DNA from 2 places in the Metabacillus indicus genome. Region 1 is predicted to be linked to the other one. Evidence: riboswitches for the same ligand, from Rfam matches in the RefSeq annotation. Region 1 holds a riboswitch; the other holds the start of a gene.
What was found. A riboswitch is a leader RNA that binds a small molecule or an ion and turns the genes downstream of it on or off. The one in region 1 is predicted to bind cyclic di-GMP.

Region 2: another riboswitch for cyclic di-GMP. It lies ahead of ACK1LH_RS14185 (anti-repressor SinI family protein); the one in region 1 lies ahead of ACK1LH_RS16885 (methyl-accepting chemotaxis protein).

The regions. Positions count from the first base shown of each region.
Region 1 covers NZ_CP176757.1:3,279,950-3,283,708, reverse strand. The annotation lists gene ACK1LH_RS16900 (GH32 C-terminal domain-containing protein) at 1-362, shown strand, start outside; gene ACK1LH_RS16895 (DUF898 family protein) at 550-900, shown strand; gene ACK1LH_RS16890 (peptidyl-alpha-hydroxyglycine alpha-amidating lyase family protein) at 1,065-2,147, shown strand; cyclic di-GMP riboswitch class II at 2,323-2,404, shown strand; gene ACK1LH_RS16885 (methyl-accepting chemotaxis protein) at 2,472-3,759, shown strand, end outside.
Region 2 covers NZ_CP176757.1:2,762,689-2,766,447, reverse strand. The annotation lists gene ACK1LH_RS14210 (DUF3889 domain-containing protein) at 1-3, opposite strand, end outside; gene ACK1LH_RS14205 (hypothetical protein) at 70-282, shown strand; gene ACK1LH_RS14200 (DUF5658 family protein) at 554-835, shown strand; gene ACK1LH_RS14195 (hypothetical protein) at 850-1,047, shown strand; gene ACK1LH_RS14190 (helix-turn-helix domain-containing protein) at 1,104-1,439, opposite strand; gene ACK1LH_RS14185 (anti-repressor SinI family protein) at 1,543-1,668, opposite strand; cyclic di-GMP riboswitch class I at 1,700-1,786, opposite strand; gene ACK1LH_RS14180 (YqhG family protein) at 2,083-2,877, opposite strand; gene ACK1LH_RS14175 (DEAD/DEAH box helicase) at 2,881-3,759, opposite strand, start outside.

The sequences.
Region 1 (3,759 bases):
AGGGAAATGGATCTAAAACAAGACTTCAGCCGGGCGGGGAACATGTATGGAAAATAGAAAATGCCGCACCGGGGGCTTATAAAGTTCACGCAGGCGACAGCAAGTTTGTGCTGGATGCTTCAGGAGTCACCGCCGGAGATGATGTGCAAATATGGGAGTATTTTGGCTACGGCAACCAGCAATGGAAAATTACAGATCAGTGGGATGGAACCTATCGCTTCAGTGCTGTCAACAGCGGTAAAGTAATGGGCGTTAAGAACAACCGGCCCGAGGATGGAACAATTGCAGAAATCCAGAATGCAGGGGGAGGGGAGTTTCAGGATTGGGAGCTTATTAACTTTGAAGGAAACGGCATAAAGTAAACTTACTAAAGCTTTACTTTAAAAATGCATCGTGCAGAGGAGTCGTGTTTTAACTCTTCTCTGCACGTTTTTTTATTAGACCTTATAAAGCCATAAGCAGATTCATTTGTTAGAAAATTTATTTAACAAGGAAATAATATCCTATTATGTTACAATGTTCTAGTCTAAAAGGAGGGGGTGTAAAGTCTTGAGTACAGAAGCTTATGTAAGTCAGCCGGTGAATGCAGCATCACATAAAGAAGCCTCATATTTTGATGGCGGACTGTTTCAATACATCGGTTGGTCTTTGCTTGGTTTGCTAGTAACAGTGTGTACATTTGGTATTTGTTATCCTTGGTCTATTACTATGATTTTAAGCTGGAAGGCACGGCATACTGTTATTAACGGCAAGCGCCTAAGATTTCACGGAACTGCAATAGGATTATTCGGCAATTGGATAAAATGGTGGTTCCTATGCATTATTACTCTTGGAATCTATTCCTTTTGGCTGTTTATTGCGCTGGAAAAATGGAAAACAAAACATACGTCATTTGAGTAATATGAAAGTGCTCTTCTCTTTATGAGGAGGGCATTTTTTTATTCTCTGCAACTCAGGTCTTAGAACGGTTCAATCCCGCGTCCGTTTCAGGAAGCTGTATTCCGCGATATCATAGGCTGTGCAAAGAGATAAGCACTACTATTTTATATGGAGGAATATTTCAAATGAATAAAAAGAACTCGTTCTTTTTGGCAGCACTCAGCATCACAGGATTAATCGTATGGTTCAGCCAGGGAGGATCAGACGTTATTTTTAAAGAAAAGCCGGTTGAAATACCGGAAACAAAAACTTACTCAGCTGAAGTTCTCTGGCCGAAAACGCCCGAAGAGAAAAGCGCAGCTGGTGAAGCAAGCGGTGTGGCGGTTAACTCTGAAGGAGATATTTACTATTTTCACAGAGCAAGCGGAGAGTACAGCGGAAAAGATTTTATTAAAGAACCAACGATTGTCGTTTTGGACGGAAAAACAAAAAAAGTTAAGAGAACTTTGGGAGAAGGCATGTTCAAATCTCCGCATGGTCTTGAAATCGACAGCGAGGATAACATCTGGGTGACAGACGTTTCTTTAAATAAGGTTTTTAAATTGAGTCCGGAAGGTAAGCTTATGCAATCATTCGGAAATGAGTACCGGACGGGTATGGAATGGAGTCTCCGCATTCGAAATGTGCTTCCAAACTTTCCTGTTTTCATGGACGAATACACATTTGCGCGCCCTACAGATGTAACGGTCATGGATGACGGCTCATTCGCTGTTTCGGACGGCTACAGAAACCGGAGAATAGCTAAATTTGATAAAGAAGGAAAACTGGAATGGCAGATTAATCAGCATGGAGACGAGCCGGGAGAATTCAACCTGCCGCACGGAATCAGCAGCGACAGCGAAGGCAGAATCTATGTCGCAGACCGAAGCAATGCACGCATACAGGTATTTGATAAAAATGGACAGTATCTTGACCGCTGGGACATGCCGGAGATCGGCAGGCCGTTTGGTGTAGAAGCTGCGAGTGACGGAAACATTTACGTTGTTGACGGCGGTGATTCCCTGAACGGCGCAGAAGAAAACTTTACAAGCGGGGTCATTGTCTTAGACAAACAAGGAACAATACTGGAGCGATTCGGCACATGGGGCAGCAAAGAAGGCCAGATGAAAATTCCGCATGATATTGCTGTTGATGAGAGCGGGAATTTGTATGTAGCTGAGCTTGGCAATAAAAGATTACAAGAGTTTTCAAGAAAGTCGTTTAACTAGAAACATCGGATTATCTCTTCTAACTGGGGACGGCACTTTATAGCCGTCCTCCCCTTTTGCTTCAATTTTACCCTCAGGTTCAAAACTGCCTTAACTAATTTCAGAATTTTTTATGCTTTTACGCGCTGCCCGCTAAATAGAGGATTTTTACGTCCGATAATATAGGTATAAAGTAATAAATGGAATGCAGAGATTGATCGTTTATAATTGGGCGCTTTAACGATCGGGAGCAAGTAGCGCAACCGGCCAGCACAGACAGGACTGATGGACTGAAATAGAAAAAGCATTGAGTAAGGGTAAGCATGAAGGTAAAAGGGGGAAAAAATGAAGAGTATAAAGTGGAAAATCTTAATGAGCTATGCGATTGTTTTGCTATTATTGGTCATCATTGCCGTGTTCAGTTATCTGACGATAAACCGGATCTCTGATGATGTAGAGGAAATCACCGCAAATGATTTGGCGTTTCTGGAATCTTCAAATTCGATGACATTCAGCGTGGCGTACAGGGCAAAAATTGCGCGTGATTATATTTTATTTGACAGGGGAGAGTTCAAAAAGCAATTTTTAGACGAAACGGAAAAAGCGATCGAAACCGAAAAAGTATTGCAAGAGGCTATCCAAAACGGAAAGATTTCAAAAGAAGTGGAATCTGCTCTCTCGGAAGCGGATGAAAAGACGATCAAATGGAGGACGCTAGTTACTGAAGAAATTATCCCTCTATATGACAGCGGAGAACGAGAGAAAGCCCTGCAGCTGATGGAGGAGAAATGTCTCCCGTACAGTCAGGAAGCGATTGATGCTTGGGCAGAAGTTGTAAAAATACAAAATAAGATTACAAGTGATCAGACATCTGAAACGATTGAGTCTTCAAACCAATCTAAAATAATCATTGTTATTGCTTCTGTGATCGCTTTTGCAGCAGCTCTCATTATTGGTCTTTTAAATGCCAATGGAATTTCAAAGGCTGCTGCCCTCATCGTGGACAGACTCGAAACCATCTCTAAAGGAGACCTCAAAGGCGATCTTATTCAGACGCAGTCCCAGGATGAAATCGGCCGCCTCATTGTGGCTTCAAATACAATGTCGGTCAATTTAAAGGCGTTTATGCAGAGAGTCTCAGACACATCAGGACAGGTAGCGGCAGCCTCTCAGCAGCTCGACGCATCAGCAGAGCATTCTTCCGCGTCTGCCCTGCAAGTAACGGCAACAATTCAGGGAATTGCCGAAGATGCCAACACCTCTTCTGAAAGTGCCAATGAATCTGTGCGGTCGATGGAGGAAATGGCGAAAGGAGTTTACCAGATTGCCGAATCATCCGAAGATGTTTCCAGAGAGTCGCAGACCGCAGCGAAACAGGCTTCTGACGGTAATATTCTTGTAGACAAAGCCGTTGAGCAAATGGGGGCCATCCAGACATCTGTTGCAACGACATCACACCTTTTATCTAATTTAGGAAACCGTTCAAAAGAAATCGGGAAAATAGCCGAGATGATTACAGGGATTGCAGAGCAGACAAACCTGTTATCTTTGAACGCTGCAATTGAAGCTGCTCGTGCAGGAGAACACGGACGGGGATTTGCCATTGTTGCTGATGAAGTAAGGAAGCTTGCCG
Region 2 (3,759 bases), 520 kb from region 1:
CATGATATTCACCGTCCTTGTTAGTTATTTTTTCCAAAAAACATGCTGCTATTCAAAGGGGGATTTAAAATGGGATTTTTCTTAATGGTTGTATTTGTCGGAATTTTGGCAGTAATGGGGATCGCTGGTGATAACAAAAAAAGGAGCAGGCACAGGGACTCCTCTGGTTATACGTATACGAGTTCAGACAATGGCAGAGACTGCCATTCTGATTCTGGATTCTTCGGCGGCGGGGATTCAGGCGGGGGAGACTGCGGCGGCGGTGGCGGCGGAGGAGATTGAGAAAGAGGGGGCCTGCAAAGACAGGCTTTTTTGTTTTTAATGAAGAATGCGGCATGCTAGTGATTGTTCTTTATAATGTTTAAATTTAGTAAGATTATTAAAGAAAATTGGAGGAAATCGGCGGTAAACGTTCTTTAAAAAGAAAAATAGCGGAATTTGAACCTGTTTTTATTCGCTGAAGAGGTATATACTTTTAGTAGACGGATTAAGTTTGCTCTTTTTGTTCTTTATTAAGAATAAAGGCGGAAATGTGTTGAAGGCACTCTTTTTGATGTTAGCAGCTTTAAATGGTATGGACGCAGCATTGACCCTTGCCGGTCTGCATTATGAGCTGATTACAGAAGCCAATCCTGTTATGAGGATTCTGTATGAGATACATCCTGCGGTATTTACATGTAGTAAGCTGTCATTTTCATTATTTCTGCTTTTGTTTGTTTTCACGGGGCGTGTGCCGTCATCACCGATAATTAAAGTCCTTTCAATTGCCGCTGCATTTCTGTATTCTGCTGTTCTTTTGGCTCATTTGCACTGGATCCGGCTGCTGATTGGATGAAAAGGGGAAAAGCGATGTATAAAAAACTTTGCAGTCAGTGCTATCAGCCATCTTTCAGCAGCAGCAAATCATATCAGTGGATTTGTCCTGTCTGTTCAAAGGATCTTACCTCCCATAAAGCGATACAGGCTGTTCACGCTGTAAAGAAAATACCGCTGTCAGCCTATCAGCAAAATATGGGAACAGGATACGAATTTGACAGAAAAGGATAGCGTACGTAAAAACAGCACCATACAAAAGGGGTAAGAAGACCTTTTGCATGGTGCTGTTATTTTTCCTGGTTCATTTTCCAGCGGTTAAATTCAAGAAACTCTCTGAACTGATCCTTTGTAACACCTGAATCCATTGCCTCTTTGACCAGATTTGCCCAATCATGATCAAGGTTTGCCTGTTTCATGTTTTGTGACTGGTCTTCAAGAATAAGTGTATTCATTGAGACCCCAAGGACGGAAGAGACTTTTTCGAGAAATTGAACAGAAGGATTTGACTGCAGGTTCCGTTCGATTGAGCTTAAATATGATTTGGCAACTCCGGCCCGATCGGCAAGCTCTGATAGTGACAGTCCACGTTCTTTGCGGTATTTTCGTATGCGTTCACCAATCATATAATCACCTTCCCAGTCGTATTATAGCATATAGCGAAGGGATTGTTATATATACAGAACGAATTTACGAAAAAAAAATACAGACTGCAGCTGTTTGTCAACTTTAAACTGTTTGCGTTTTCAAAAACTCTCTGATTTCCTCTTTGCTGATACCCATCTCCAAAGCCGACAGAATCAACTCTTTCCATTCCTGATCAAGCTTTTGAAACTCCTCCATTAACACTTCCATTGTAACTCCTCCTAAAATACGCAATAGTATTTCAGGCAGTCCAGCCATCATAGCTCCGTAGAACGTTAGATCTGTGACTTTGCGTCCCGGCTTTTCAGCAGGTTTGCCTTTGTCTGATTATGTGTAACTCTGACACTGCATCAAAAACAAAGTATTTCTTTTGTCACTTCGTGTTGTCTATCTAATTTACTACTAGTATAAAATTTCATTTTCATTTATTGTGCTGAAATATGTCGAGAGAAAAAAATATTTTCATTTTTTTCAAAAAATTACTAGTAATTAGAATTATATTCCTTTTATATGGGCATTTTGGCTTGATTTTACTGTTTTCTTCGACAGCCATTCTTCAGCAAAAATAAAAAGGCAAAAAATGATTTTATGACACCAAAATCATTTTTTGCGCAAATTTTGACATTAAGCGAGGGCAGTCCTCGATAAATAGAATAACCCGCCGTTTGTAATCGAGACATGAATGTGAGGATCATACAGCTCTTTCAAGGCTTCTTTTTCAAGATGGTACGATTCTGGTTTTTCTTCAAGATCTTCATAAAAATGGCTTAGCAGCATCATATCTGAATTCCAGCGCTGTCTTGCATCATCAGCCCAGGTGTGGTCATCCTGTTCAAATTTAGCTTGTATATAATTTTGAATTCGCAAGAGGCCGCTTTGAACTTTAATCATTGGCGAAGTTGTAAAACACAAATCAGGAATTCTGGGAGTGAGGGCCATGTTTTCCAAATGATCCTGAAAATCTTCTATGATGGCTCCGCTGATCAGGTGAAGTCCAATGGAATAGAGATGATCTTTTTTCTTGTCGCTCTGATAGGATACCATGACATTTACACCCAGCCATGGATGCAGGGACTGAGAGCTTCCCGTGTTCGGCGGGTTTTCATAGAGGCGGATATGGCCTCCGAATTTTTTGGCAGTCCGGAAAATCTGGTGCAGTCTTGGTGCTCCGAAGTGCATGATTTCCCCTTTCAAATCAGCTGGTGCCCGTTTGGCATCTGTTATTAAAGTCAGCTGCATCGGACTCGGCACACCGCCTGTTTTCTCAAGATATGTCCAGTAAAACGGCCTGTTCATCAATTCTTTATCCATGTCCACTGTCAGCTGGATCGTCATATAGCCAGGCTGTTTTTCTGTAATGTCACATGAATTGGCCGTGAAAAAGGTTTCAAGGAACTCGCTGATCTGCTGCTGCTGCATTGGTTATCCCTCCATTCTCTGTTTTGTGTGTTCCTGTTCTGCAGAATGCAGGATGGATGTCAGGTTTTCCATCTTAATTTTCATTTCTCCATCGCTTTTAGATTTAAACAGGATGTCCTGCAGGTGATCTTCGAAATTGGATATCTCAAGTTTTGTCAGTATTTCATCAAGCTCGCCGATGACTTTTTCAAACAGGTTGATTTTTTCATAGAGAAGTTTCAGAATGTGCTCTTCAACGGTGTTTTTTGTTGCCATATTATAAATGTGGACATCTTTTTCCTGCCCGAGACGGTGAATCCGTCCAATCCGCTGTTCAAGCCGCATCGGATTCCAGGGAAGATCATAGTTGATAATGTGATTGCAGAACTGCAGGTTGATTCCTTCCCCGCCAGCTTCTGTCGCAATCAGTACTTGAACCCGGTTTTTGAAAAGGTCTTTCATCCAGTCTTTTTTGCCCCTCTTGAATCCTCCCCTGAAAGGAACAGATGAAATGCCGTGCTGCTGAAGAAACCACTGAAGATAAAACTGGGTGGCCCTGTATTCTGTAAAAATGATGACTTTGTCATTGATTTGCTGAATCAGTTCAACCGTCCGCTGTGCTTTGGAATTTCCGTCAACTTCATTAATGCAGTTCATCAGCTCTTCAATGACAGAGTCTGGAAGAGGGGATGCTTCGCCTTCGGGGCGCTCGGCCATTTTTTTCAGCGTCATGTAGACAGCTTCCCTGCTTGAGCATGCCTCTCTTTGCAGCGTCATGATTGAAAACGTGCTGGCGGAAGAGGCGCCGAATGTTTTGAGACGTGATATAGCCGTATACAACTGGCGCTCACTCTCAGACAGCTCGATCGGAACGGTCTCAACATGTCGTTTAGGCCATTCAAT